Regions from separate parts of the Serratia liquefaciens ATCC 27592 genome, predicted to be linked through region 2. Evidence: predicted binding sites of a transcription regulator. Region 2 holds the regulator's gene; each other region holds the start of a gene.
The links. Region 2 encodes LexA, which represses DNA repair genes until DNA is damaged. Its sites were predicted from a motif close to TNCTGTATGTACATACAGNA; they were not measured.

Region 1 (9,771 bases), 1.8 Mb from region 2:
GGATCGCCAATGACGTCTGCGCACCGGGTCGTCGCCATCAGGAATATATGGCCACGCTGCGCCGCATGTTACCGGCCCCGCTGCTGGGGGAGATCCCCCATCTGCCCGAAGCCGAACGGCAGGCGCTGGGGCAGTATCTGGATTTGAGCGTTTTATAAAGGGACTGGGGGAAATTTCTCCCCCCATATCCTGTTCGTCACACCGCCAGATAGGCATTGATCAAGTCCTCATCCAACTGTTCCAGCGTACCATCCGCCACGCTGCGGCCCTTATCCATCAGGCAAAAGCGATCTGCCACGCGGCGGACAAAGGGCAGTTTGTGCTCCACCAGCAGGATAGTCATGCCCAGTTCCCGGTTAAGTTTGCGGATCACGTTGCCGATATCGGCGGCGATAGACGGTTGAACACCGCTGGTGGGTTCGTCGAGGATCAGCAGCTCTGGTTCCAGTACCAGTGCGCGGCCAATCGCCAGCTGCTGCTGTTCACCGTCGCCCAAATCGCCGGCCCGACGTCCGCGCATCTCCCGAAGGTTGGGGAACAGGTTATAAATCAACGGCGGGATGCGGCGGGATTTATCGCGTCCGGCCATCAGCGCCACCTGCAGGTTTTCCTCAACGCTGAGTTGCGAAAATATCTGTCGCCCCTGGGGAACGTAGCTGATCCCCAGCTCCGTTCGGGTTTCTACCGGCTGCTGCAGCAGATTTTGCGGGGGTTCGTCTGCCAACTGCCAGGTCATGCTGCCGCTGACTACCGGCAAATGGCCCATAATGCAATTGACCAGCGTAGTTTTGCCCACGCCGTTACGACCGATAAGTACCGTGCATTGGCCACGCGGCAGTTCCAGATTGATATCCCACAGGGTATGGTTTTGCCCATAAAACTGATTCACTGACCTTAAACTTAACATCCGGCATTCTCCTCAAAGACCTGTCTTCCACTCGTGGTTGTACGCCCATAGTGGGCGTCGGCGTAACGCGGCGTTAACAGGCCGCGCCGATTTCACCTGCCGGAACCGCAGGGCGGCCGGTGCAGGGAAGGGGGACGAACCCCTTCTTCCTCGCTTAATCCACTCCCTACTGCGATTTCCGCCTTAGCGGTTTCTTTCCCGAGTGTTTCAATGTCTGGAACAAAATGCTGATCTGCTACCTTCAACGAGGTAGTTAAGTTTTGACTTAAGCGAGCAATACATAGGTGAAAATGGCACCTAAAGGCCATTCGTCAGCGCTCTCTCATGTTTATGTCGCCAATGTCAGTTGATTCGCATTGGCGTGACGCTAAACCCCGAGCAGCTCATTCTGCCGTTTCGGGGCGTAGATTTCCCCGAGCCCACTTTCGCCGTTAAAGGGTAATGCAACCCTTGGGCCAACTTTTTGAACGCTGTAAATCAGAGATTGTTATTGCCTTGTTAACGGCCTGGCGTGCCTACAGCGGCCCAGGCAGCCCTGGTGAAAATAGGGTCGAAAGTTAACGCGGACAATTTTTGCACTCTTCCAGTGCTGCCAGGAATAGTTATGGTGCAAACTATTTCGCCTGTCGCTGCAAGATGCAGCAGTTGAGGGTAACAATGGGATAAATCTGTTTTTGGCAATGGGGATTTTTAGCATTAATCGGCATAAACAAAGCGATATTTTTGTGAAAAAATAACTAAAAAAGCCATCTTGGCGAGAAGAAACGCCAAAAAGCGTTCTTTCTGCAACTCCCGCCGGGGGCGGGGCGGTGAGAGTTATCCACTATTCCTGTGGATAACCTTGTGCATTAGATTTAGAAAACCGGTTTAAAGCGAGAGCGGACGCGGGTTCTGTTCGCTTTGTCCGCAATCTCGTCTCTTTTATAAATTCATTATTTATCAATAAATTAACTAAAATCAAGCGGCCTCTGTATTGATGAAGTGTCTATGTATGATTTTTGGCCGTAGTGCTATCAATAAGTTAATTCGTGACGGATTTTGGGGATAAAACTGTTATTGACAATAAAAATGTCACGCCGCTGTAACCCTGGCGGTGCATGCAGCCCGGTTTGACGCACGCCAAAGCAACGAACCGCTTGAAGCTGGTTTTATATCCAGTATCATAGGCACTGGCGAAAATCGCCGGGGCTTTCCATAATTAGAGGCCATTCACCGAGCAACAGCTCCATGGCCGCCTGAGCGCGCGCATCTCCACAGGGTAGCCGAGTCAATGAGTAAAACGTTCAAACTGCATTCCGAATTCAAGCCGGCCGGCGACCAGCCGGAAGCCATCCGTAAGCTGGAAGAGGGCCTTGAAGACGGCCTGGCTCACCAAACGCTGCTGGGCGTAACCGGCTCGGGCAAGACATTCACCGTCGCTAATGTGATCGCCGATCTCAACCGGCCCACCATGGTGCTGGCGCCTAATAAAACTTTGGCGGCGCAGCTGTATGGTGAGATGAAAGAGTTCTTTCCCGAGAATGCGGTCGAGTATTTCGTTTCTTACTACGACTACTATCAGCCGGAGGCCTACGTCCCCAGCTCCGACACCTTTATCGAAAAAGACGCCTCGGTGAATGAACACATCGAGCAGATGCGCCTTTCCGCGACGAAAGCGCTGTTGGAACGTCGCGATGTGATCGTGGTGGCGTCGGTATCGGCGATCTACGGCTTGGGCGATCCGGATTTGTACCTGAAGATGATGCTGCACCTGACCAAAGGCATGATCATCGATCAGCGGGCGATCCTGCGCCGTTTGGCGGAGCTGCAATATAGCCGCAACGATCAGGCTTTCCAGCGCGCGACGTTCCGCGTGCGGGGTGAAGTGATTGACGTCTTCCCGGCCGAATCGGATGAATTGGCGCTGCGCATCGAGCTGTTTGACGAAGAGGTCGAACGGCTTTCGCTGTTTGATCCCCTGACCGGCCAGATCGAACAAGAAGTGCAGCGCTTTACCATTTACCCCAAATCGCACTATGTGACGCCGCGTGAGCGGATCCTGCAGGCGATGGAAGAGATCAAGGTGGATCTGGCCGAGCGGCGCAAGGTGCTGTTGGCCAATAACAAGCTGCTGGAAGAACAGCGTCTGACGCAGCGCACCCAGTTTGATCTGGAGATGATGAACGAACTGGGCTACTGCTCCGGCATTGAAAACTATTCGCGCTACCTGTCCGGACGCGGCGAGGGTGAGCCACCGCCAACGCTGTTCGACTATTTGCCGGCAGATGGTCTGCTGGTGGTTGACGAGTCCCACGTGACCATTCCGCAAATCGGCGGTATGTACAAAGGCGACCGTTCACGCAAGGAAACGCTGGTGGAATACGGTTTCCGCCTGCCGTCGGCGCTGGATAACCGCCCGCTGCGCTTTGAAGAGTTCGAAGCGCTGGCGCCACAGACTATCTATGTGTCTGCTACGCCGGGCAAATACGAGCTGGAAAAATCCGGTGGTGACATTATCGATCAGGTGGTGCGCCCAACCGGGCTGCTGGATCCGCAAATCGAAGTGCGGCCGGTGACCACCCAGGTGGACGATCTGCTTTCCGAAATCCGCAAGCGGGTGGCGATCAACGAGCGTGTGCTGGTTACCACGCTGACCAAACGCATGGCGGAAGATCTGACCGAATACCTGGAAGAGCATGGCGAGCGGGTGCGCTACCTGCACTCGGACATCGATACCGTGGAACGGGTCGAAATCATTCGTGACCTGCGCCTGGGCGAGTTTGACGTGCTGGTGGGTATCAACCTGTTGCGTGAAGGGCTGGACATGCCAGAGGTGTCGCTGGTGGCGATTTTGGATGCCGATAAAGAGGGCTTCCTGCGTTCCGAACGTTCATTGATCCAGACCATTGGGCGTGCGGCGCGTAACCTCAACGGTAAAGCTATCCTCTACGGTGACAAAATTACCGACTCGATGGCCAGAGCGATCGGCGAGACCGAGCGTCGCCGTGCCAAACAGCAGGCGTTCAACGAAGAAAACGGCATTGTACCGCAGGGCTTGAACAAGAAAATTTCTGATATTTTGCAGTTGGGCAAACCCAGTACCCGCAGCAAAGGCAAAGGGAAGGGGAAAGCTGCGGAAAACGCCGCCCAGTACCAAAATCTTACGCCAAAAGCGCTGGATCAGAAGATTCGCGAGTTGGAAGCGCAGATGTATACCCACGCGCAAAACCTGGAGTTCGAGCAGGCGGCGGGCTTGCGTGACGAAATCCACCAGCTGCGCGAGCAGTTTATTGCCATTTCATAACCCATTGGCGCGCTGCAGACCGCGGCGCCGCCAAAACATAAAATCCTTGTCGCCTCCGCCAAAGCTGATTATGGTGTGCGGCCATTTGACTACTGCGAGCCACCGACCATGACCCAACACCAGTCCAAAGACCCGATGCACGGCATCACTCTGGAACAGCTTCTGAATAAACTGGTGGAAAACTACGGTTGGTCAGGGCTGGCTGAACGCATTCGCATCAACTGCTTCAGCAGCGATCCCAGCATCAAGTCCAGCCTGAAATTTCTGCGTCGCACGCCGTGGGCGCGCAAACAGGTGGAAGATCTTTATCTCGACATGGTTGAGCAGGCCGCCAGTGATAACCCGTGGCTACGTGGCGGCAAATAAACGCTTAGGCGCGGGCACCTAACTCGATCAACGCTTGATCCAGCGCCTGGCGCAGCAACTGACGATCGTGGCGGTAAGGAATATCCTGCGCTTCCAGCGGCTGTTTGATCACCACCCGATCTTGCACTTCACGGGTATCCGCCGTTGGCCCGACAATGACGGCATCAATCATCTGGCGGCCAATTTTCGCCTCCATCAATTCCAGCTTGTTCTTCAGCGTCAAGGCTGCCGCCGCGACGCTTAATTCGCGTCCGAGGTTGTCGATATAAATCATATTGGCGCTACTGCGACGCAGAGCCTGCGTAAGGTCATCGAGCAACAGCAGAGGCATCAGGCTGGTCAGAAAACTGCCCGGTCCTATCAGGATCACGTCGGCCTGCGCGATAGCATCCAGCGCCTCGCGCGTTGCGTTGACGTGAGGTGACAGCATCAGCTCCTGTGGCATGTCGGTCAGTTGATCGACATTCACCTCGCCGTAAACGTGGTTGCCTTCATGATCGTGCGCCATCAGGTCCACCGGCTGTTCGGACATCGGGATCAGCGCCGCGTCCACCTTCAGCAGGCTGCGCACCAGGTTGATCGCTTCCAATGGGCGTACGCTCAGGTGATCCAGGGCTTTCAACATCAGATTGCCGAGGTTGTGCCCAGACAGTTCGCCATTGCCGCTGAAGCGGTATTCGAACATCGCGGAAGCCACGCTCGGTTCGGTGATCAACTGATTCAGGCAGTTACGGGTATCGCCCCAGGCAATGCCCCCTTCCGAACGGCGAATACGGCCGGTAGAACCGCCGTTATCGGTGGTGGTGACAATACCGGTTAAACGGGAGCCTAAAGACGACAGGGAAGACATCACGCGACCAAGACCATGACCGCCGCCTAATGCCACTACCCGATCGAGATCGGCCAGGGTTCGATTACGCATAAATTTCCTTACAAGGGGGCTTAACTGCCCGCATAAAGTAGCGGATTTGGCGTAAAAACGCGAAAAAGAGTGTGGTTTGCGTGATTCCGGTCAATTCGTCTCCCTAAAGGCTGTTTATCATGGTTTACCAGATTAGGAATCGCCTAAAATCGCTGTATACACAATTATATAGCGAAATTGCGCGTTGGCTATCGCGTTTGTTTAGCGCTAGAATTCCGATGAAAACCACGGTTTCGTTCCGGCTACTCCGACTGCGGGAACTGAGACCAAAACTCCTAGCCTCTGGGCCTACGTTGTTCCTGCGAACAATATGGCACTTGGGCCGTGGCGAAGTCAGCCACCAGGGTGCAGAGCGGAAACGTTCGCATCTCCCGACTTTGGAAGGTGTTATGGTGCCGCAACTCATTGATGCTTATGAGCGCAAGTTCTATTACTTGCGCCTGTCGATCACCGACGTGTGCAACTTTCGTTGCACCTACTGCTTGCCGGACGGCTACCGCCCGAACGGCAGCCCGAAAACATTCTTGTCGCTTGATGAGATCCGACGCGTCAGTCGCGCATTCGCCGAACTGGGCACCGAAAAAGTGCGCCTGACCGGCGGAGAGCCTTCTCTGCGCCGCGATTTCACCGAGATCATCGCTGCCGTGCGTGAAAACCCGGCCATCCGCCAGCTCGCCGTGACCACCAACGGTTATCGTATGGCGCGCGACGTCGCCGGCTGGCGTGATGCCGGCCTGACGGCGGTCAACGTCAGCGTCGACAGCCTGGATCCCCGCCAATTTCATGCCATTACCGGGCAGGACAAGTTCCGCCAGGTGATGGACGGCATCGACGCCGCCTTTACCGCCGGTTTCAGCAAGGTGAAGGTCAACGCGGTGCTGATGCGTGACGTTAACCACCAACAGCTGGGCGCCTTCCTTAACTGGATCAAAGACCGCCCGATTCAACTGCGCTTTATCGAACTGATGGAAACCGGCGAGGGGGGCGATCTGTTTCGCAAGCACCACGTTTCCGGTGAAGTGATCCGTTTGCAGCTGGAACAGCAGGGCTGGCAGCGTCAGCCGCGCGGCCGCAGCGACGGCCCGGCGCAGGTGTTCAGCCATCCGGATTATCAGGGTGAAGTGGGCTTGATCATGCCGTATGAAAAAGACTTCTGCGCCAGCTGCAACCGGCTGCGTGTTTCCGCTATCGGCAATTTACACCTGTGTCTGTTCGGCGAGCAGGGCATTGGTCTGCGCGATCTGCTGACGAATGATCAGCAGCTTGATGAACTGAAGGACCGCATCCAGGGCGGGCTGCTGAGTAAGAAACAGACTCACTTCCTGCATCAGGGTAACAGTGGCATAACGCAGAACCTGTCGTTTATCGGCGGCTGATCCCCGGCATCTTTCAAGCCGCAGCGTTGTTGGCTGCGGGCGCTCACCCCAGTCACTTACCTGAGTAAGCTCCTGGGGATTTACGGCCTTGCCGCCTAGCTGCAACTTGAAATCTATTGGGTATCCTATGAATAGGAGCAAAGTGAACAATGAGTCATGCCAACAGTGAATTCATTCCGGTACATATCGCTATTTTGACCGTTTCGGACAGCCGTGGCGAAGCGGAAGACACCTCGGGCCAGTACCTGCAAGAAGCGGCGCTTGAAGCCGGACATCGGGTAGTGGATCGCGCTATCGTCAAAGACGACAAATACCTGATCCGCGCACGCGTTTCCACGTGGATTGCAGACGAAACGGTACAGGCCGTGCTGATCACCGGGGGCACCGGCTTTACCGCCAGAGACTACACCCCGGAAGCGCTGCTGCCGCTGTTCGATCGCGAAGTGGAAGGGTTCGGCGAACTGTTCCGCATGGTGTCTTACGAAGAGATTGGCACCGCCACTGTCCAGTCGCGCGCGCTGGCCGGTATGGCCAACCAGACGGTCATTTTTGCCATGCCGGGGTCAACCCGCGCCTGTCGCACCGCCTGGGAACGCATTATTGAAGAGCAGTTGGACGCGCGTCATCGCCCGTGCAACTTTCTGCCACATCTGAAGAAATAAAAATTATGACGCAGCTAACCCACATTAACGCCGCGGGCGAAGCCCATATGGTTGACGTTTCAGCCAAAGCAGAAACGGTGCGCGAGGCGCGCGCCGAAGCTTTCGTAGAGATGTTGCCGACCACGCTGGCGATGATTATCGAGGGCAGCCACCACAAGGGCGACGTGTTCGCCACGGCGCGCATCGCCGGTATTCAGGCGGCGAAACGCACCTGGGAGCTGATCCCTCTGTGCCATCCGCTGATGCTGAGCAAGGTCGAAGTGCAGTTGGAGGCCCAACCGGAACACAGCCGTGTGCGGATTGAAACCTGTTGCCGACTGGCCGGTAAGACCGGTGTTGAAATGGAAGCGTTAACTGCGGCTTCAGTGGCCGCGTTGACCATTTACGACATGTGTAAAGCGGTACAGAAAGACATGGTGATCGGCCCGGTGCGGCTGCTGGCGAAAAGCGGCGGCAAATCCGGTGATTTTAAGGTGGAACTATGATTAATATTCTTTTTTTTGCTCAGGTACGCGAACTGGTTGGCACCGGCGATTTATCGATGCCGGCAGATTACCCGACGGTTGAAGCGCTACGTAAGGCGCTGTGCGAACGTGGCGACCGTTGGGCATTGGCGCTGGAGTCCGGCAAGCTGTTGACCGCAGTGAACCAGTCGCTGGTGGCGGCCGAACATCCGCTGCGCGCCGGCGATGAAGTCGCTTTCTTTCCACCGGTAACCGGAGGTTAAGAGTGGAAAATACCCGTATCCGCGTGGGGGAAGCGCCGTTCAGCGTCGGCGACGAATACCAGTGGTTGGCGCAGTGCGACGATGATGGCGCCGTGGTCACCTTTACCGGCAAGGTACGCAATCATAATCTGGGCGATGACGTCAGTGCGCTGACGCTGGAGCACTACCCTGGCATGACCGAAAAAGCGCTGGCCGAGATCCTGGACGAAGCCCGTAGCCGTTGGCCCTTGCAGCGCGCGACGGTGATCCATCGCGTGGGCGAGCTGTTTCCTGGTGATGAGATTGTCTTCGTTGGCGTGACCAGTGCGCACCGCAGTATGGCGTTCGAGGCTGCCGAGTTCATTATGGATTACCTGAAAACCCGGGCGCCCTTCTGGAAACGCGAAGCCGTCGGGCAGGGAGACCGTTGGGTCGATGCGCGCGACAGCGATCGCCAGGCAGCGGAACGCTGGCATAACGCAGATAAATAACCGTTAAACAGCGGAAACAAATCAATACCTTTGCCGCTTTGCCATCGGGTTTTATGTGGTACGCTTATAGCAGGCCGAGCCCCATAAATGGGGGTCGAAATCTTGTTTCATACGCAAAAGGTAACCGTCATGGACCGATATCCACGCTCTAATGGTTCAATCGTCGAACGTGCCAACAGCGGCATTCAGGCTTATATGGCGCAGGTTTATGGCTGGATGACCTGCGGTATGCTGTTGACGGCGTTTGTTTCCTGGTACGCGGCCAACACGCCTGCGATCCTTAACTTTATCTTCTCCAGCCAGATCACCTTCTTTGGCCTGATCATCGCGCAGTTGGGGCTGGTGTTCGTTATTTCCGGCATGGTCAATCGTCTTAGTGGCACGGTCGCCACCTCGCTGTTTATGCTCTATTCGGCGCTGACCGGGCTGACGCTTTCCAGCATTTTCATCGCTTACACCTACAGCTCGATCGCCAGCACCTTCGTGGTGACCGCCGGCATGTTCGGTGCGATGAGCCTGTACGGCTACACCACCAAGCGCGACCTGAGCGGTTTCGGCAGCATGCTGTTTATGGCGCTGATCGGGATTGTGCTGGCTTCGCTGGTCAATATCTGGCTGAAAAGCACGGCGTTGATGTGGGCAATTACCTATATCGGCGTGGTGGTGTTTGTTGGCCTGACGGCGTACGACACCCAGAAACTGAAGGCCATGGGCGAGCAACTGAATGCCGATGATAAAGACAGCTTCCGCAAATACGCCATTGTTGGCGCGTTGACGCTGTATCTCGATTTCATCAACCTGTTCCTGATGTTACTGCGCATTTTCGGCAACCGCCGTTAAATCCGTCGTCTTTCAAGCTGCAGCGTTGTTGACTGCGCTCGCCTACCCCAGTTACTTACTTAAGTAAGTAACTGGGGATACACGAGTTGGTCGCCTAGCCGCAGCATGAAATCCATAGGATTTACAGCGAATAGAAAGACTCTGCGATCTCGATCGCAGAGTCTTTTTTTATGCAATTTTACGGCGGAACATGGCATAGGCGGCGCTGCCGGTGGTGG
Region 2 (9,771 bases):
GCATCGCTGCATCGGCAAACATCCTAACAGCCCCGAGGCGCAAAAAAAATGGCTAATGCGCCGCACCGGCCGTTTAAACGTCAAGCTGTGATCGCTGCCGCATTAAGAACGCCTCTGTTGCTCGATTTTCAGCGTGACCGACTGATTATTCGACAAAAAATTAATAGCGGCGTATTGAAGGCTTCTGCATTGAACGGTAGATCCAAACGCCAACCACCGCCAAAATCAGCCACGGCAACAGCTTAATCACCATCGCAAACAGCCCGCCAATCAGCATGAATGCCGCGGCCACCAGCAACGCCGCGAATACGCCCAGCAACGAAATGCCCGTCACCATCAGCATGACGACAAAGCCGACCAGAAAGAAGAGTTCCAACATGATTTTGCTCCTTCGCAAAACAAAGTATCTGCGAAGGTATTACAAGAAGCGTGCCAAAATGGTGAGAGGACTAAGTTATTGAAATTGAAAAAAAGGCATGCCACATCACGCAACATGCCTGGTCAAAAACACTAACTGTTAGTCAGAATTTTATCTCTATTACACCATCTCGGTGCGCGGTAGGCGAACCAAATCCAGCGCCTGCTCAACCACGCGTGCATCGGCCCCTGGTTTATGGGCATTCTCACTCAGGTGACGGCGCCACTGACGGGCACCGGGCACGCCCTGGAACAACCCAAGGATATGGCGGGTGATATGGCCCAAATAAGTGCCCTTCGACAGCTCGCGTTCAATGTACGGATACAGCGATTCGATAATCGCTATGCTGTCCATAACGTCGCTTTGGCAGCCAAACAGTTCACTGTCGACCCGCGCCAGGATGCCCGGGTTCTGGTAGGCTTCGCGCCCCATCATCACGCCATCCAGATGCTGCAGATGCTGTTTCGCCTCTTCCAGCGTTTTCACCCCCCCGTTAATCGCCAGAGTGAGCGTCGGAAAATCCCTTTTTAACTGGTACACGCGCGGATAATCCAGCGGCGGCACTTCGCGGTTCTCTTTCGGACTCAGGCCCGACAGCCATGCCTTGCGGGCATGAATGGTAAACATGTCACATTCACCGCGCCCGGCGACGGTGGCGATGAAATCGCACAGAAACTCGTAGCTGTCCTGATCGTCAATACCAATGCGGGTTTTCACCGTCACCGGGATCGACACCACGTCGCGCATCGCCTTGATGCAGTCGGCAACCAGCGTTGCCTGCCCCATCAGGCAGGCACCGAACATGCCGTTCTGTACCCTATCCGACGGGCAACCGACGTTGAGGTTGATCTCGTCGTAGCCGCGCTGCTCAGCCAGTTTGGCGCAGTGCGCCAGCGCAGCCGGATCGCTGCCGCCCAGTTGCAGCGCCACAGGATGTTCTTCTTCGCTGTAGGCCAGATAGTCGCCCTTACCGTGGATAATCGCGCCGGTAGTCACCATCTCGGTGTACAGCAAGGTTTCCTTGGTCAACAAGCGGTGGAAGTAACGGCAATGACGATCGGTCCAGTCGAGCATCGGCGCGATGGAAAAACGATTGGCGGCGTATTTTGGGGCGTTATTGTCTGTCGTCATGCTGGGCTACTGGCTACCTGATTCTGTCTGGGGTTCAACGAACGGCATGCTGCCGCAAACGGCTATTATAACGACAATCGGCGGCGTTGGGAAAACCGCTGTGTCGCCGATAAAAAAGCACCGGCAAAAGCGAATAAAAAGAGGCTGTCAGGTGTTCTCTCTGTAAGGCCGCAGTTCTGCGTCCTTCATGATGAGGAAATAACCATGAACAGTTTCGTTAAACGCCTGCTGCTGCCAGTCATTGCCGGTTCACTGCTGTTTTCCTGTACCGCTCTGGCGATGGGCGGCGATGGCAGCGGTCAAACCACGCCAACCTGCCCCAAAGGCCAGATATACGATACGAAAACCAAAACCTGCATGGTGGATAAAAGCAGCATGGTCAGCGACAACGATCGCACGAACTATGCCTATGCGCTGGCCAAAAGCGGCCGCTATCAGGAAGCGCTGGATGTGCTGAATACCCTCAAAGATCCCAACACTGCCGTGGCGCTGAATTACCGCGGCTATGCCACCCGCAAGCTCGGCCGCACCGACGAAGGGATCGGCTACTATTTAAAATCAGTGGCGCTCGATCCGAAATACCCCAAAGTCCGCGAATACCTGGGTGAGGCTTATATGATCAAAGGGCGTCAGGACCTGGCGAAGGAGCAGCTTAAGGTTATTCAATCGCTGTGCGGTACCGGTTGTGAAGAGTACCGAGATCTGGCGGCGGCTATCGATCATCACCCTGAATCGTAAACCCCGGAGGCAAACATCAGCAGCGACGCGATCCGCAACGAAATCGGCCAATATCTCTCCCGCCTGTGGCGCTATGGCTTGGTGCTTTCCCACCGGCGGGACGTAGCCGACGATTTGGTGCAGGCCACCTGCGTGCGGGCGTTGGAACGCGCCGCACAGTTTGCCGTGGGAACGCGTATGGACCGCTGGTTATTTTCCATTCTTCACTCCATCTGGTTGAACGAGGTCCGCTCTCAGCACATTCGCCAGGGACAGGGCTTTGTCGACGTTGACGAACTGGCCGGTGCGGAAAACGGCGAGCAGCCGATTTGGGCCAATGAAGTGATGCAACGGGTTAATCAACTGCCGGAGGCGCAGCGCAATACGTTGTTTCTGGTGTACGTGGAGGAACTTTCTTACCGGGAAGCCGCTGAGGTGCTGGGTGTGCCCATTGGCACCATCATGAGCCGTCTGGCGGCGGCACGGCTGCGGTTGGCGAACGACAGCCTGCTGCAAACCCGTACCCCGCAGGTAAAAGGAGAACAATCATGAGTTCCGCCTACGCAACGGATGAACTGCTGGTCGCCTATCTGGATAATCAGTTGGACCCACAGCAACGCCACCGGCTGGAACAGCGTCTGGCCGGCGAACCGGCGTTGGCTGAACGCTTGTCGTTGCTGGAGCGCAGCAGCTTGCCCTTTAAGCAAGCCTTTGCGCCTTTGCTTGATGAAGCGCCGGTACAAAGATTGCAGGCAGACTGGCCGCAAGCCTCCTCTGCACCACCGCATAGCGTCAGCCGCCGTGGCCTGATTGCCGCCGCCGTCGCTTTTCTGGCATTGGGCATCGCAGGCGATCGCGCCTATCTGCAGCTCAGCCAACCGGATGACAACTGGCGGAGCCTGGTCGCTCAATATATGGCGTTGTACAGCCCGGAAACGCTGATGGGTTTTGAAGGCTCCGCAGCGCAGATTGCCAGTCAACTACAGCACACCGGTGATCGGCTGGGCATCGCGCTTCCTCTGTCGCAACTGACGTTGCAAGGGGCCGAACTGAAAAACGCCCGTGTGCTGGCGTACGACGATCGCCGTATTGCTCAATTAACCTGGTTGGATGCGCGGTACGGTGTTTTGGCACTGTGTATTATCCAGCAACCGGGCAAGTCGCAGCCCGCCGAGAGCGAACAACGCCTGGGAATGAATGTGGTCTATTGGTCCGATAGCAGACACAGCTTCATGCTGATTGGCCATAATCCAGCAGTGGAAATGGTCAGATTGGCCAGTCAATTACAGCGTTCGCTGACCGCCTAAGAGCCTACGCGAAGCCATAGCCTGCGAGAACGGCACGGAACATCGTGAATACCATCACATTTCTGGCTAACAACGGGCGCTAAACCGGACGTTTAATGCGCCATACTGGCAGAAAAGTGGCCGACTCTCGGCGATTTGGCTGAAGCATGGTAAAATCGGCTTTTTTACGTACCGGGAAATTTGCCATGAACTCAAGCACCCAGGAAAAGCTGCTGGCGCAGGCTGAACAACTCTGTCAGCAACGCAATGTGCGACTGACACCGCAGCGGCTGGAAGTGTTACGCCTGATGGCACAACAGCCCGGTGCCATCAGCGCTTACGACCTGCTGGATTTGCTGCGCGTAGCCGAACCCCAGGCCAAACCCCCCACGGTTTACCGTGCATTGGATTTCCTGTTGGAACAAGGCTTTATTCATCGCGTGGAATCGGCGAACAGCTATGTGTTGTGCCATCATTTCGAACAGCCGATGCATACTTCCGCACTGTTCATTTGCGATCGCTGCGGCCAGGTGACTGAGCGCACAACCGAAGGGATCGAAGAGACGCTGCAAAAGCTGGCTAAAGAGTCAGGATTTGCCCTGCGTCACAGCGTGGTAGAAGCCCATGGCCTGTGTGAGGGTTGCGTTGAGGTAGAAGCCTGCGATAGCAAACATGATTGCGGCGAACACGATCACAGCATCGCTATCAAGAAGAAATAAGAGGGTATCAGGTACCTCCCTGTACCTTCGGCCATAGCGTCAAGGGGATTGAAACGCCTGGCCATCAGCATAGTTTACGGCCGCAATCCGCTGCGGCCTATCGCACTACCAGCGATACTTGTTGTGGTCTTCCCAGGATTTCACTTCTTTCTCGGCCGCCTCTTTCTGGTAGCCGTAGCGTTCCTGAATTTTACCGACAAGCTGTTCGCGTTTCCCTTCAATGACCGTCAAATCATCATCGGTCAGCTTGCCCCATTTTTCCTTTACTTTCCCTTTAAACTGCTTCCAGTTACCGTCGGCTTGATCTTTGTTCATAACCTCTCCGTTACCTGTGATTAGTCAGTTTTAAAAACTTGTCGCTGGGCTTAACTGAGTAATAATCATGGTCAATTGACCTAAAATGAAGGGAATGTCATTCCAATTCATTCCGCCAGCCACATGATTAACTATAGCAACAGATATCGATAAAAAACAAAAAACCAGAATAAAAATTCAACAAACTAACAAAATGCAGTAAAACACCCGAAATAACAGTCAGTAAGCGGGACTAAATCGACGCGATAATATGTAACTCAATATGAATAAAAAACATTAGTTAATTTTATGATAACGTCTCATTGTGAGCCGTTGGATCCGCGGCAAACCAGGTACCGCGCAGCCTGTGGCGGTGCCAAATCCAGCCGAGCGCGATGCCGCGCAGAGAAAGAAAGACCGCCAGCGCCAGCCATAAACCATGATTGCCCAAGACGGGTACGGTCAGCAGCGTTAAACCATAGCCGGCCGCTGCCACTGCCATGCTGTTGCGCATTTCTGCTCCTCGGGTGGCGCCAATAAACATGCCGTCCAGCAAATAGCACCATACGCCCACCAATGGCAGCACCACCTGCCACGGCAGATAGTGGCCGGCCAGCGCACGCAGTTCCGGTAACGAGGTCAAGGCGGCGATAATATGCTGACCGGCAACGGCATAAACCAGGCCAAAGGCCAACGCGACCAGACAGGCTTGTCGGCAAGCCGCACGCCACACCTTGCGCAGTTGGCTATCGTCGCGCGCGCCATAGGCATGGCCAGAATGCGCTTCAACCGCGTAGGCAAAACCGTCGAGCGCATAGGCGGTAAAGGTCAGTAAGTTCATCAGCACCGCATTCACCGCCACTACTTCGCCGCCAAGCCGGGCACCGAAGATGGTCAAAGAAGCGAAACACAGCTGCAGCAGCAGGGAACGCAGCATAATGTCGCGGTTCAGCGCCAGCAAACGCCGCAGGTTACCGCGCCAAGCAGTGCGCAGCATCGGCATGGAAATGCCACGTAGGCGCATGACCCGCCAGGACAGCCATAAGCCCAGCAGCAGCGTGGCATACTCAGAAATAGCGGTCGCCGTCGCCGCACCTTGCACGTTCCAGCCCAGCCCCATCACCAGCCAGATATCCAGTACAATATTCAATAAGTTGCCGACAATCAGCAGGATCACCGGCGCACGTACGTATTGCACGCCAAGCAGCCAGCCCAGGATAACCATGTTCGCCAATGCCGCCGGCGCGCTCAGCCAGCGGATCTCGAGGAATAATCGGGCCTGCTCCAGCACCGCCTCGTCGCCACCGACGATTTTCAGCGCCAGTTCGATCAGCGGATGGCGCAGCAAGACAATGGCCACACCGGCCAACGCCGCCAGCAGCAGCGGTTGCATAAAGGCGCGCGCCAATCCCTGTGGGTTTTGTGCGCCCAGAGCCTGCGCAGTCAGACCGGTGGTGCTCATACGCAGGAACAACAACAGCATGAACAGGAAGCTGGTCGCCATCGCTCCCACCGCCACACCGCCCAGATAAACAGGGCTGTCGAGGTGACCGATCACTGCGGTATCCACCAGCCCAAGCAACGGCACGGTGATATTGGAGAAGATCATGGGCAGCGCCAGGCGCCACAAGGCTTTATCGGTATCGCTGGTGAAGGCGGAGAGCAGGCGCATAGTGAAATGTTCCCGTGGCAATGCGGTTTTAATCGATCAGAAATGACATCGCCCCAGAGCTGGGGCGATTTAAATCAAAGGGCAGCGTGCAGGCTTATGGGTTAAACCCAGTCGCCGTTGCGGATCACGCCGACCGCCAAGCCTTCAATGGTGAAGTTCTGCTGACGCAGATCAACCACAATCGGCTGGAATTCACTGTTTTCCGGTAGCAGCTCAACCACGTTACCGTGCTTTTTCAGCCGCTTGACCGTAACTTCATCTTCGATGCGCGCCACAACCACCTGGCCATTACGCACGTCCTGAGTTTTATGCACCGCCAGCAGGTCACCGTCCAGAATACCGATATCACGCATCGACATGCCGTTAACCCGCAGCAGGAAATCCGCGCTCGGTTTGAACAGGGAAGGATCCACCTTGTAGTGACCTTCGATATGCTGCTGCGCCAGCAGCGGCTCACCGGCAGCCACGCGGCCAATCAGCGGTAAACCCTCTTCATCTTCCATCAGCAACCGAATGCCGCGCGAAGCGCCGGAGACGATTTCGATGACGCCTTTACGCGCCAGCGCTTTCAGATGTTCTTCTGCGGCATTTGGCGAACGGAACCCCAGACGCATGGCGATCTCGGCACGCGTCGGCGGCATGCCAGTGGACGAAATATGATCGCGAATCAGATCATAGACCTCTTGCTGTCTGGTAGTTAGTGCTTTCATTCCGCCCCCTGTTTGTTTATACAGTCTTGCTGTGAGTATATACAGGTAAGTGCGGCTTGGGAACCGAAGAATGAATAAAAATCAGGGATTAGCGACCCGGATCGCAACGAGCTTGCTCTGCTCAGACAAAGTGCTGCCACAGCACCGTGCCCCAAACAAACAGCGCCAAAATAACCGCCAGCAAAACTGCCGCCGACCCCATATCCTTGGCCCGGCCGGACAGCTCGTGATACTCGGTCCCCACCCGGTCAACAATCGCCTCAATCGCGCTGTTGAGCATCTCGACAATCATCACCAGCACCACCGACCCAATCAGTAAAATGCGCGCTATCGCACCCACGTCCAGCCAAATCGCCAGTATGATAGCCAGCACGGTCACCACCAACTCCTGGCGGAACGCCGCTTCGTGCTGCCAGGCAGCGGAAAAACCTTTATAAGAGTAGCCGGCGGCTTTAATAATACGGGTCAAGCCGGTTGCTTGGTTCGTCATGTTTTTAGTGCCTTTCGCAGAGGTAAGTCATAATTAAACAGTCTAGGCCAGGAAGCGCTCACGGCTCCCGGTTTTCCAACACCACAGATCTGCTACCCGGTTTCTGGTATGCTTGCGGCGCATTGCTAACAAGAGGCTTCACGTTGTTATGTCAGGTTGGCGTAAAATTTATTATAAACTATTGAATTTACCACTCAAATTGTTGGTAAGAAGTAAGGTTATCCCTTCAGATCCGGTCACGGAGTTAGGGTTGGATCCCTCACGGCCGATTTTGTATGTTTTACCTTATAATTCCAAGGCGGATTTACTGACGCTGCGCACCCAGTGCCTGGCGCAGGATTTGCCCGATCCTCTCGAACCGCTGGAAATAGACGGCACCGTGCTGCCCAGCCACGTGTTTATTCACGACGGCCCGCGCGTATTCCGCTACTACACGCCGAAAGAAGAGTCGGTAAAACTGTTCCACGACTATCTGGATCTGCACCGCAGTAACCCGGATCTCGATATTCAGATGCTGCCGGTTTCGGTGATGTTTGGCCGCTCTCCGGGGCGCGAAGGCCACGGCACACCGCATCTGCGCTTGCTAAATGGCGTGCAGAAATTCTTTGCCGTGCTGTGGCTCGGCCGCGATAGCTTTGTGCGCTTCTCCAATACCGTTTCGCTGCGCCGCATGGCGACCGAGCACGGTACGGACAAGATCATCGCGCAAAAGCTGGCTCGCGTAGCCCGGATGCACTTCTCGCGTCAGCGTCTGGCTGCCGTAGGCCCAAGCCTGCCGGCCCGTCAGGACCTGTTCAACAAGCTGTTGGCGTCCAAAGCGATCGAAAAAGCGGTCGAAGACGAAGCGCGCAGTAAAAAGATCTCCCACGAAAAAGCCCAGCAAAATGCCATTGCATTGATGGAAGAGATTGCCGCCGACTTCTCTTACGAGACGGTGCGCCTTTCCGACCGTGTGCTGAGCTGGACCTGGAACCGCTTGTATCAGGGCATCAACGTCACCAACGCCGAACGCGTACGTCAGCTGGCGCAGGACGGCCACGAGATCGTGTATGTACCCTGTCACCGCAGCCACATGGACTATCTGCTGTTGTCCTATGTGTTGTACCACCAGGGCCTGGTGCCGCCGCACATTGCTGCCGGTATTAACCTCAACTTCTGGCCGGCCGGGCCGATCTTCCGCCGCCTGGGCGCGTTCTTTATCCGCCGGACCTTCAAAGGCAACAAGCTGTACTCGACGGTGTTCCGTGAATACCTCGGCGAGCTGTTTACCCGCGGTTACTCGGTCGAGTACTTTGTCGAAGGTGGGCGTTCCCGTACCGGGCGTTTGCTGGAGCCGAAGACCGGCACCCTGTCGATGACCATTCAGGCGATGCTGCGCGGCGGGGCCCGCCCTATCACGCTAGTGCCGATCTACATCGGTTACGAGCACGTGATGGAAGTGGGAACCTACGCCAAAGAGCTGCGTGGCGCCACCAAGGAAAAAGAGAGCCTGCTGCAGATGCTGCGCGGCCTGCGCAAACTGCGTAATCTCGGCCAGGGCTACGTGAACTTCGGCGATCCCCTGCCGTTGACCACCTACCTGAACCAGAATGTGCCGCAGTGGCGCGAATCGATTGACCCGATCGAATCCCAGCGCCCAAGCTGGCTGACGCCGACGGTCAACGATCTGGCGGCCAAGATTATGGTGCGCATCAACAATGCCGCAGCGGCCAACGCCATGAACCTGTGTTCCACGGCGTTACTGGCTTCTCGCCAGCGCTCGTTGACCCGCGAGCAGTTGCTTGAACAGTTGGAATGCTATCTGCAACTGATGCGCAACGTGCCTTATGCCGATGACGTTACCGTGCCGACTCAAACGCCGGATGAGTTGCTGGATCACGCGCTGAACATGAACAAGTTCGAGGTGGAGAAGGATAACATCGGCGATATCATCATTCTGCCGCGCGAGCAGGCGGTGCTGATGACCTATTACCGCAACAATATCCATCACCTGCTGGTTCTGCCGTCACTGATTGCCACCATCGTGATGCACCATCGCCGGGTATCTCGCGCTGAACTGCTGCGCCAGATTGGTTTGATTTACCCGATGCTGAAAGCCGAGCTGTTCCTGCACAACGACAAGGAACAACTGCCGGAGGTGCTGCAACCGCTGATCGAGGAAATGATCCGTCAGCAATTGATCTGCGATAAAGGCGACGATCTGGTACTGAATCCAGCGCGCATCCGTCCGTTGCAACTGCTGGCCGCCGGTGTCCGTGAAACCTTGCAGCGCTACGCCATCACCATGTCTATCCTCAGCGCCAACCCGAGCATTAACCGCGGTGCGCTTGAGAA
Region 3 (9,771 bases), 1.5 Mb from region 2:
AGGTGCTGCAACCGCTACCGGCCACCAGCCCGGCGTTGTTGATCACCCAGCATATGCCGCCGGGGTTTACGCGCTCGTTCGCCGAGCGGCTGAACAAGCTGTGCCAGATTACGGTGAAAGAGGCCGAGGACGGCGAACGCGTGCTGCCGGGCCATGCCTACATCGCACCGGGCGATCGCCATATGGAACTGTCACGCAGCGGTGCCAACTATCAGGTGAAGCTGCATGACGGCCCGGCGGTCAATCGTCACCGGCCATCGGTAGACGTGCTTTTCCGCTCGGTTGCGCAGTACGCCGGCCGAAATGCAGTTGGCGTGATCCTGACCGGCATGGGCAATGACGGCGCGGCGGGCATGTTGGAAATGCATCGTGCCGGTGCCTACACCCTGGCGCAAAACGAGGCCAGCTGTGTGGTGTTCGGCATGCCGCGTGAGGCGATCGCCACCGGTGGGGTGAATGAAGTTGTCGAACTGGAGCGCATGAGCCAACGCATGCTGGCGCAAATTGCCGGTGGGCAGGCGCTGCGTATTTGATTTTTACCCTTAATTATACCCGTCGCCTTTCGAGCCGCAGCGTTGTTACCTGCTTACAAGGCCCATCCATGGTCCTTGCCCTTTCAGGGCCGCTGCAAGCAGCGTTCAAATCTGTTCCCGACAGATTTGTCGCTCACCCCAGTCACTTACTTCTTGAGTAAGCTCCTGAGGATGAGCGAGCTGGTCGCCTGGCTGCAACTCGAAATTCATAGGGTATATAGGGGGTTATAGCGAACAGCTGCCGTGAGGCTGGCTGTTGTTTGGATTAGGTAAACCTTGGGAGTATATATGGCAGATAAGAGTCTCAGATTTCTGGTGGTGGATGACTTTTCCACTATGCGTCGCATCGTCAGAAACTTGCTGAAAGAGTTGGGATTCAACAACGTAGAAGAGGCCGAGGACGGTGCGGATGCGCTGAACAAACTGCGTGCCGGCGGCTTCGATTTCGTGGTGTCCGACTGGAACATGCCGAACATGGACGGCCTGGAACTGTTGCAAACCATTCGTGCCGATGGCGCATTGGCGGCGATGCCAGTGCTGATGGTGACGGCGGAAGCCAAGAAAGAAAACATTATCGCGGCGGCGCAGGCCGGTGCCAGCGGTTACGTGGTGAAACCTTTTACGGCGGCGACGCTGGAAGAAAAGCTCAATAAGATTTTTGAAAAACTGGGCATGTAAGGAGAGAGGGCGATGAGAGACATTCCAATGCCTGCCAGCGATGCGGCAACCGCGGGGGAGATCATCTCGCGCATTGGCCAACTGACGCGGATGCTGCGCGACAGCATGCGCGAACTGGGGCTCGATCAGGCGATCGCCCAGGCGGCAGAGGCAATCCCGGATGCACGCGATCGTCTTGATTACGTGGTCACCATGACGGCGCAGGCGGCGGAACGGGCGTTGAACTGTGTGGAAGCGGCGCAGCCGCGCCAGGCACAGCTGGAGTCCGAAGCCAAAGGATTGAAAGGCCGTTGGGACGAGTGGTTCGCCAACCCGATAGAGTTGGACGACGCCCGTGAATTGGTTACCGATACCCGTCAGTACCTGGATCAGGTGCCGGAGCATACGGCGTTCACCAATGCCCAACTGCTGGAAATCATGATGGCGCAGGATTTCCAGGATCTGACCGGCCAGGTGATCAAACGCATGATGGACGTGGTGCAGGAGATTGAAAAGCAGCTGCTGATGGTGCTGATGGAAAATATTCCTGAGCAACCGGCGAAAGAGAAAAAACCGAACGACAGCCTGCTCAATGGCCCGCAGCTCGACCAGAATGGCGCCGGCGTTATCGCCAATCAGGCGCAGGTGGACGATCTTCTGGACAGCCTGGGTTTCTGATAGCTCCTGGGGCGCATTTTGTTGCGCCCCAGACAGGCAGCACTGATCCTGCGTCCCCAATCTTCCCCATCCCGCAAATAACCGTCCTTTTCTCCCGTTGTTCCACCAATGAAATCAGCATTTTTTTGGCATGCTGACCGCAATTTTATTCCCTCCGGCACAGGAACCGCCCCGTGGCTGAAGACAGCGATCTGGAAAAGAGCGAGGCCCCCACGCCCCATAGGGTGGAGAAGGCGCGTGAAGATGGCCAGATCCCGCGTTCCCGCGAGCTGACGTCGGTGCTGATGCTGGTGGCAGGCCTGTCGATCATCTGGGTTTCCGGCGGCAACATGGCGCAACAGTTGGCGGCCATGCTGACCCAGGGCCTGAATTTCGACCACGGCATGGTCAGTAACGACAAGCAGATGCTGCGCCAGTTGGCGATGTTGTTACGCCAGGCGGTATGGGCGCTGTTGCCGATCATGGCCGGGTTGGCGCTGGTAGCGCTGACGGCGCCGATGCTGCTGGGCGGCCTGCTGCTGAGCGGTAAATCGCTCAAGTTCGATCTCAAGCGCATGAACCCGCTGTCCGGGCTGAAACGCATCTTTTCCAGCCAGGTGCTGGCGGAGCTGTTGAAGGGCATCCTGAAGGCGACGCTGGTAGGGTGGATCACCGGTTTATACCTGTGGCACAACTGGGCAGCGATGCTGCATCTGGTGACGCAACAGCCGCTCGATGCGCTGGGTAACGCGCTGCGAATGATCATCTTTTGCGGCCTGCTGGTGGTACTCGGGCTGACGCCGATGGTGGCGTTTGACGTGTTTTACCAACTGTGGAGCCACTTCAAAAAGCTGAAGATGACCAAGCAGGACATCCGCGACGAGTTCAAGGAGCAGGAGGGTGACCCGCACGTTAAAGGGCGCATCCGACAGCAACAGCGTGCCGTTGCACGGCGGCGAATGATGGCCGACGTCCCCAAGGCCGACGTCATTGTGACCAACCCGACGCATTACGCCGTCGCGCTGCAGTACAACGATAAAAACATGAGTGCGCCGAAGGTGCTGGCCAAGGGGGCCGGCGAAATTGCGCTGCGCATTCGTGAACTGGGGGCGGAACACCGTATTCCCATGCTCGAAGCACCGCCGCTGGCACGTGCTCTATATCGACACAGCGAGATTGGACAACACATTCCCGCCACCCTGTATGCCGCCGTGGCCGAAGTATTGGCCTGGGTTTACCAGCTGCGACGCTGGCGGCGCGAAGGGGGGCTGATCCCGAAAAAACCTGAACGTTTACCGGTGCCGGAAGCACTGGATTTTGCTGGAGAAAGTAATACAAATGGCTAATTTGGCCGCCTTGCTTCGTTTGCCGGGCAGTTTTAAAGATACGCAGTGGCAGGTGCTGGCCGGCCCGATACTGATCCTGATGATCCTGTCGATGATGGTGCTGCCGTTGCCGGCATTTATCCTCGATCTGCTGTTCACCTTCAATATTGCCTTGTCGATCATGGTGTTGCTGGTAGCGATGTTTACCCAGCGTACGCTTGAATTTGCCGCATTCCCCACCATTTTGCTGTTCTCAACCTTGCTGCGCCTGTCGCTCAACGTAGCTTCGACGCGCATCATCCTGATGGAAGGGCATACCGGATCTGCCGCCGCAGGCCGCGTGGTAGAGGCCTTCGGTCACTTCCTGGTGGGCGGTAACTTCGCCATCGGTATCGTGGTGTTTATCATTTTGGTGCTGATCAACTTTATGGTTATCACCAAGGGTGCCGGGCGTATTGCCGAAGTGGGCGCACGCTTTGTGCTGGACGGCATGCCGGGCAAGCAGATGGCGATCGATGCCGATCTCAACGCCGGTTTGATCGGTGAAGAAGAGGCGAAAAAACGTCGCTCTGAGGTCACGCAGGAAGCGGACTTCTACGGTTCGATGGACGGTGCCAGTAAGTTCGTCCGTGGCGATGCGGTCGCCGGTCTGATGATCATGATGCTAAACGTGGTCGGTGGTCTGTTGGTCGGCGTGCTCCAGCACGGAATGGAACTGGGCACGGCGGCGGAAACTTACACCTTGCTGACCATCGGTGACGGCCTGGTGGCGCAGATCCCGGCGTTGGTGATTTCGACCGCCGCCGGCGTGATCGTGACTCGCGTGGCGACCGATCAGGACGTTGGCGAGCAGATGGTTGGCCAACTGTTCAACAACCCACGGGTTATGTTGCTCAGCGCCGCGGTACTCGGCCTGCTTGGGCTGGTCCCGGGGATGCCGAACCTGGTATTCCTGCTGTTTACCGCCGCTCTGTTAGGGTTGGCCTGGTGGCTGCGCGGGCGCGATCAGCAAGCGCCCAAAGTGCAGGAAGTGCCGGTCACCCAGGATAATCCGCAGGCGGTGGAAGCCAGTTGGTCTGACGTGCAGCTGGAAGATCCGTTGGGGATGGAGGTCGGTTACCGGCTGATCCCGATGGTGGATTTCCAACAGAATGGTGAATTGCTGGGCCGTATCCGCGGCATCCGTAAAAAATTCGCGCAGGAGATGGGCTATTTGCCACCGGTGGTGCATATCCGCGACAACCTGGAACTGCCGCCGGCCAGCTACCGTATTTTGATGAAGGGCGTAGAAATCGGCAGTGGCGAAGCGCAACCGGGCCGCTGGCTGGCAATTAACCCAGGCAATGCGGTGGGCGAGTTGGCGGGGGATAAAACTACCGATCCGGCGTTTGGGCTGGAAGCGGTATGGATTGACAGCGCGCTGCGCGAGCAGGCGCAGATCCAGGGCTTCACCGTAGTGGAAGCCAGCACGGTGGTCGCGACGCACCTTAATCATTTGATTGGCCAGTTTGCCAGTGAGCTGTTTGGCCGACAGGAAGCGCAGCAATTACTGGATCGCGTCGCACAGGACATGCCGAAGCTGACCGAAGATTTCGTGCCGGGCGTGGTAAGCCTGACCACGCTGCACAAGGTGTTGCAGAACCTGCTGGCGGAACGGGTTTCCATCCGCGATATGCGCACCATTATTGAAACGCTGGCGGAGCATGCCCCATCACAAACCGACCCTTATGAGCTGACCACCGTGGTGCGCGTGGCGCTGGGAAGGGCGATCACCCAACAGTGGTTCCCGGGCAACGGTGAAATTCAGGTGATTGGCCTGGATACCCAGCTCGAGCGTCTGTTACTGCAAGCGCTGCAGGGCGGCGGCGGTTTGGAACCGGGCCTGGCGGATCGTTTGTTGGATCAGGCCAAACAGGCGTTGCAGCGGCAGGAAATGCTCAGCGCGCCGCCGGTACTGTTAGTGAATCACGCACTGCGGGCCTTGCTGGCGCGTTTCCTGCGTCGCAGCCTGCCGCAGATGGTGGTGTTGTCGAATCTGGAGATCAATGACGACCGCCAAATCCGCATGACCTCCACCATTGGGGCCGCATAATGAAACACCGTCTGGCGTTAATTTGCCTGTTAGCGCCGTTGAGCGTGCAGGCAGCATCCGGTTCTTGGGTAGCCGACAGCGTCGGCGCAACGCTGGAATATGGTGGTGAGCGGGGGGAATCGCCGGGGTTACGCGCCCCCAATGCGTTGCCGGACGCCAATGCCCGCATCACCAGCGTAAGTTGGCGTTACCGGCTGCTGGCCGATGAGCCGGCGGGCATGCAGGCGCAGCTTTGCACCCTGACGCGCTGCATTGTGTTGGGCGGTGGCAGCGGCAGCAGCACCGGGCTGAAAGGGGAACCGGCGAACGCCGAACTGCGTTTTGTTTATTACGTGCAGGCGCGCGGTAGTCTGAATCCGCCGCTGCGCGTGATCAGCAATCAGGTGATTGTGAATTACGAGTAAAACTAAAACGACACAAGCCAGGCTCCTCTGGCCGTTGCCCTTGACCTGGTTTTATTCCGTTACCCCAAAGCGTGTTTAGCCACGGGGCAGGTAGGCCAATTTAAATTGCCTGATGCTTCAACTGCTTTCAGGAATTTTATTATATGCCGCTTGATCGTTGCTGCCGATCATGGATACTGTATATAAATACAGTTATTCGGATCGGCCATTATGCAGTTTATTCACCCCAGTCAGCTCACTCCCGGTTTATTACTTCCCCTCTTTATGGAGCGAGTCCCCTGCGGTTTTCCCAGCCCGGCTCAGGACTATGTCGAAGACAGTCTCGACCTGAATAAGCTGGTGGTGAAACACCCCAGTGCGACGTACTTTGTCCGGGTCAGTGGTGATTCGATGATCGGCGCAGGTATCAGCCACGGTGACTTACTGGTGGTTGATCGTTCCTTGACCGCCGTTCATGGCGACATCGTCATAGCGGCAGTGGCCGGCGAATTTACCGTGAAGGAGCTGCAAACCCATCCACGTATTCAGCTGGTGCCTCATAATACGGATTATTCTCCGATCGTTTTCCAGGCCGAAGAAGAGCTGGAAATCTTTGGCGTTGTGACATTTACCTTGAAATCAAACCGACATGTTCGCACTTGTTGACGTCAACAGCTTCTACACGTCCTGCGAGACTGTTTTTCGGCCAGATCTTAAGGGCAAACCGATCGTCGTCGTTTCAAACAATGACGGATGCGTTATTTCACTTTCGGCGGAAGCCAAAGCGCTGGGCATCAAAATGGGGGCGCCTTACTTCAAAATCAAAGAGCAATTACGGCACCAGCAGGTCAGCGTTTTTAGCTCGAATTATACGCTTTATGCCGATCTCAGCCATCGGGTGATGCTGACGCTAATCGAGATGGCCCCTGTCGTAGAGATATACTCCATCGATGAAGCTTTTATCGATGTGTCTGGCCTGAGTAGCAGCCTTCCGCTGAGCACCTTTGGCCATCAAATGCGCGATCGGGTGTTAAAGAATACCGGGTTAACCGTTGGCGTGGGGATCGCGCAAACCAAGACACTGGCGAAGATCGCCAATTTTGCGGCAAAGAAGTGGCGTCAAACGGGGGGCGTTGTTGAGTTGTCCGATCCTGAGCGCCTGCGAAAACTGCTGGCGTTAGTGCCGGTGGACGAGGTGTGGGGCGTGGGCCGCCGCATTGGCAAGAAGCTCAGCTTTATGGGGATCGAAACGGCGCTACAGCTTGCTGACTGTTCAACCTGGGTGATCCGTAAACACTTTAATGTGGTACTCGAACGTACGGTTCGTGAATTGCGCGGCGAATCCTGTTTGGCCTTGGATGAGTTTGCGCCCACCAAACAGCAGATCATCTGTAGCCGCTCATTTGGTCATCGCATCACGGCTTATCAAGATATGCGCCAGGCCATTTGTACCTATGCGGAACGCGCAGCCGAAAAGCTCAGGGCAGAGAAGCAGTTCTGCTGTGTGATCAGCGTCTTTATGCGAACCAGTCCCCATGCCGAGAATGAAACATTTTACGGCCCTCAGGCCAGCGGGCGCCTGGCGATCCCTTCCAACGATACGCGTGACATTATTCGCGTTGCTGTCAGTGCGCTTGACCGTATCTGGAAAGACGATTTTCGCTATATGAAAGCCGGTGTGATGCTGAGTGATTTCTTTAGCCAGGGGGTGGCGCAGCTTAATTTGTTTGATGAACACCAGCCCAGGCCTAACAGCAGTGAGTTAATGCAGACCCTTGATCGGCTTAATCAGTCCGGTCGGGGCACGGTGTGGTTTGCCGGGCAGGGGATCCAAAAAAGCTGGGCGATGAAACGCGAAATGCTGTCCCCCAGCTATACCACAAGGTACTCGGATCTGCCGTTCGTCAAATAGCCCTGGGGTCTTATCATCCACCGGTTGAGCCGCTCAGGTGGATCAACAATCATTCTTTGATTAAACGCCGATTTTTCGCCCCAGCAGGCTGGCATTGCGCGACTGGCCATCCGGGCCGTAGAGCGATTTGTTTTGCTTGCTCAGGATCGCCAACGCTTGAGCGTTGTGATCGATCTGTTGATTGAGCAGCATGCCGTTATGCTGGTTTTTTTCCCGCAGCTGCTGGCTGAGCGTTTGTACTCGTTGCCAGCCGTCCGCCAGGCGCGGGTGCGCGGAATAGGGTGCCTGTTGCCCCTGTGCGCGCTCCAGGTTCAGCCGCTGCTGCTCCAGATAGTTTACCGTGGCCAGCAACTGGCTCTTGGCATCGGTAGCGCGTTGCAGCGCCACGCCCGGTAATTGTCCCGAACAGAGCAGATGATGTTCTTCCGTCAGCACCGTACTCAGCGCATTCAGGGTTTCCAACAGCTTATCAATCAGTTGCGCCAGACTTTCCATTACGAATAACCACCTGTCAAAGAATTCCTTGGTGTTTAACCCGAGGGTTAAGCCTCCGGCGTTTGCTGGCCGTTAGCCATCCACAGGGCATCGCTTTGCGCGTCTTTCAGTAGCGCATCGGCAATTTTCCCGGCATCCATTTTCAGTTCGCCGTTGCGGATCGCCTGCTTGATGGCGTCCACCCGATTCATATCAATATCTTGCGTACCCGGCTGCATCAGGCGCGCTTGCGCGTCGCTCAATTTTACCTGGGTGCCGCTGACGGTGTTTTCCGTCTGGGCAGCTTTGCGTGGCTGAAGTGGGCTTTCAGTCGCGGTTTCACGAGGTTGCACCGTTGGAACGGGTTGCAGCCGCTGGGTGCGATCGATACTCATGGTCAATCTCCATCGATGCCGTCGCCGCGAAGGCAATGGCTGATATTTTGTGGCCCTGGCGGCCAATAAAAGTCTGCTTATGATTTTCTTATCGGCAGGTTTTGATAAACCTTTACCTTTTTATAACCCAATACGGATCGTACCGTCTTATAACCCAATACGGATCGTACCGTCATCACTGGCTATGCCGCTGACGATTTGTCCGGAAGCCATACGCACACGGACGTTGTCTTCGGCGGCAGCATTGTTCATGGCTTTGCCCGTACCGCTGATGTTAAATCCACTTCCCTGCGCGGTCACCTGTACCGCCTGACCGGCCTTGATCACCCAGGCGCGACGCAGCATGGCGAAGGTCAGCGGCTGACCGGGACTGATATTGCGCAGGCTGACGGCCCCCAGCGCTTTGCCGGTTTCGCTTAGCGTGCGCGGTGGCAAGGTGTCGAGCCGGCCACTTTTAAAGGTGATATCCGCCGCCGTCAGCTTGCTGCCGGCGCTGATGCCGCGGGCCGACACCAGATATTGGCCGATCACCTGAACCTGGGTCTGGATAAAGCGCCGTTCCTGGCCGCAGCGTGCCGAAACGCTGATATTACCCCAACGCCGCGCATTCTGTGGCAAAGAGAGCTGCGGGAATTCGCACTGTGGCCATTGGGTGGCGGGCGTGCGCACCAGCACTTTAACCTGCACCGGACTGCCGCTGAACTGGCTGCTGATGAAGCGATCGATCTGCGCCGCCAGATCTTCGGCCCGTGCGTTCAGGCTGCACAGCAGGGCTGCCAACAACAGCATTTTCGCTTTCATCTCCGCTTCTTCCTCAAAAAGCCTCAGGGTGCGCGTAAGTGTACCCGGAGTGCGCGCAGGCTAAGCAGATAAATAGCGACGCATTTTGCCCTTATTCCCACGATAGGCTGGCGGAAGGGACGTTTATGCTGTCGGCTCCAAATTCTAACCTCGCGGAGGGAGCATGATCGACAAACTGGACGCTGCTCTGCGCTTTGGTCAAGAGGCGCTGAACCTGCGCGCCCAGCGGCAGGAAATTCTGGCCGCCAACATCGCCAACGCAGACACCCCGGGTTATCAGGCGCGGGATATCGATTTCGCCGGCCAACTGAACAAGGTGCTGGAACAAGGGCGCGCCAGCGGCAGTGGCATTGCGCTGAACATGACGTCATCGCGCCATATTCCGGCGCAGAACATGCAGCCGCCACAGCTCGACTTGCTGTTCCGCGTGCCGGATCAGCCCTCCATGGACGGCAACACGGTTGACATGGATCGCGAACGCACCAACTTCGCCGATAACAGCCTGAAGTATCAGACCGACCTGACGCTGATCAACGGTCAGA

Region 1: uvrB (excinuclease ABC subunit UvrB) is a predicted target of LexA. The motif match lies at 2,048-2,067, and genes of this name have one in related genera.
Region 3: umuD (translesion error-prone DNA polymerase V autoproteolytic subunit) is a predicted target of LexA. The motif match lies at 5,843-5,862, and genes of this name have one in related genera.

What each region holds. Positions count from the first base shown of each region.
Region 1 is NC_021741.1:1,275,355-1,285,125, forward strand. Features, by position in the region: gene bioD (dethiobiotin synthase) at 1-158, shown strand, start outside; gene M495_RS05920 (ATP-binding cassette domain-containing protein) at 197-907, opposite strand; gene uvrB (excinuclease ABC subunit UvrB) at 2,178-4,190, shown strand; gene M495_RS05930 (VF530 family protein) at 4,299-4,556, shown strand; gene M495_RS05935 (gluconeogenesis factor YvcK family protein) at 4,561-5,478, opposite strand; molybdenum cofactor riboswitch at 5,739-5,881, shown strand; gene moaA (GTP 3',8-cyclase MoaA) at 5,868-6,854, shown strand; gene moaB (molybdenum cofactor biosynthesis protein B) at 7,004-7,516, shown strand; gene moaC (cyclic pyranopterin monophosphate synthase MoaC) at 7,522-8,001, shown strand; gene moaD (molybdopterin synthase sulfur carrier subunit) at 7,998-8,243, shown strand; gene moaE (molybdopterin synthase catalytic subunit MoaE) at 8,246-8,713, shown strand; gene M495_RS05965 (Bax inhibitor-1/YccA family protein) at 8,843-9,553, shown strand; gene M495_RS05970 (ABC transporter permease) at 9,722-9,771, opposite strand, start outside.
Region 2 is NC_021741.1:4,721,723-4,731,493, forward strand. Features, by position in the region: gene pspG (envelope stress response protein PspG) at 161-379, opposite strand; gene dusA (tRNA dihydrouridine(20/20a) synthase DusA) at 539-1,549, opposite strand; gene M495_RS21995 (tetratricopeptide repeat protein) at 1,754-2,287, shown strand; gene M495_RS22000 (RNA polymerase sigma factor) at 2,330-2,818, shown strand; gene M495_RS22005 (anti-sigma factor family protein) at 2,815-3,573, shown strand; gene zur (zinc uptake transcriptional repressor Zur) at 3,759-4,271, shown strand; gene M495_RS22015 (CsbD family protein) at 4,377-4,586, opposite strand; gene dinF (MATE family efflux transporter DinF) at 4,873-6,237, opposite strand; gene lexA (transcriptional repressor LexA) at 6,339-6,947, opposite strand; gene M495_RS22030 (diacylglycerol kinase) at 7,069-7,437, opposite strand; gene plsB (glycerol-3-phosphate 1-O-acyltransferase PlsB) at 7,586-9,771, shown strand, end outside.
Region 3 is NC_021741.1:3,178,946-3,188,716, reverse strand. Features, by position in the region: gene M495_RS15025 (protein-glutamate methylesterase/protein-glutamine glutaminase) at 1-533, shown strand, start outside; gene cheY (chemotaxis response regulator CheY) at 822-1,211, shown strand; gene cheZ (protein phosphatase CheZ) at 1,224-1,868, shown strand; gene flhB (flagellar biosynthesis protein FlhB) at 2,042-3,193, shown strand; gene flhA (flagellar biosynthesis protein FlhA) at 3,186-5,264, shown strand; gene M495_RS15000 (flagellar protein FlhE) at 5,264-5,668, shown strand; gene umuD (translesion error-prone DNA polymerase V autoproteolytic subunit) at 5,879-6,313, shown strand; gene umuC (translesion error-prone DNA polymerase V subunit UmuC) at 6,297-7,559, shown strand; gene M495_RS14985 (flagella synthesis protein FlgN) at 7,620-8,054, opposite strand; gene flgM (flagellar biosynthesis anti-sigma factor FlgM) at 8,102-8,428, opposite strand; gene flgA (flagellar basal body P-ring formation chaperone FlgA) at 8,576-9,229, opposite strand; gene flgB (flagellar basal body rod protein FlgB) at 9,393-9,771, shown strand, end outside.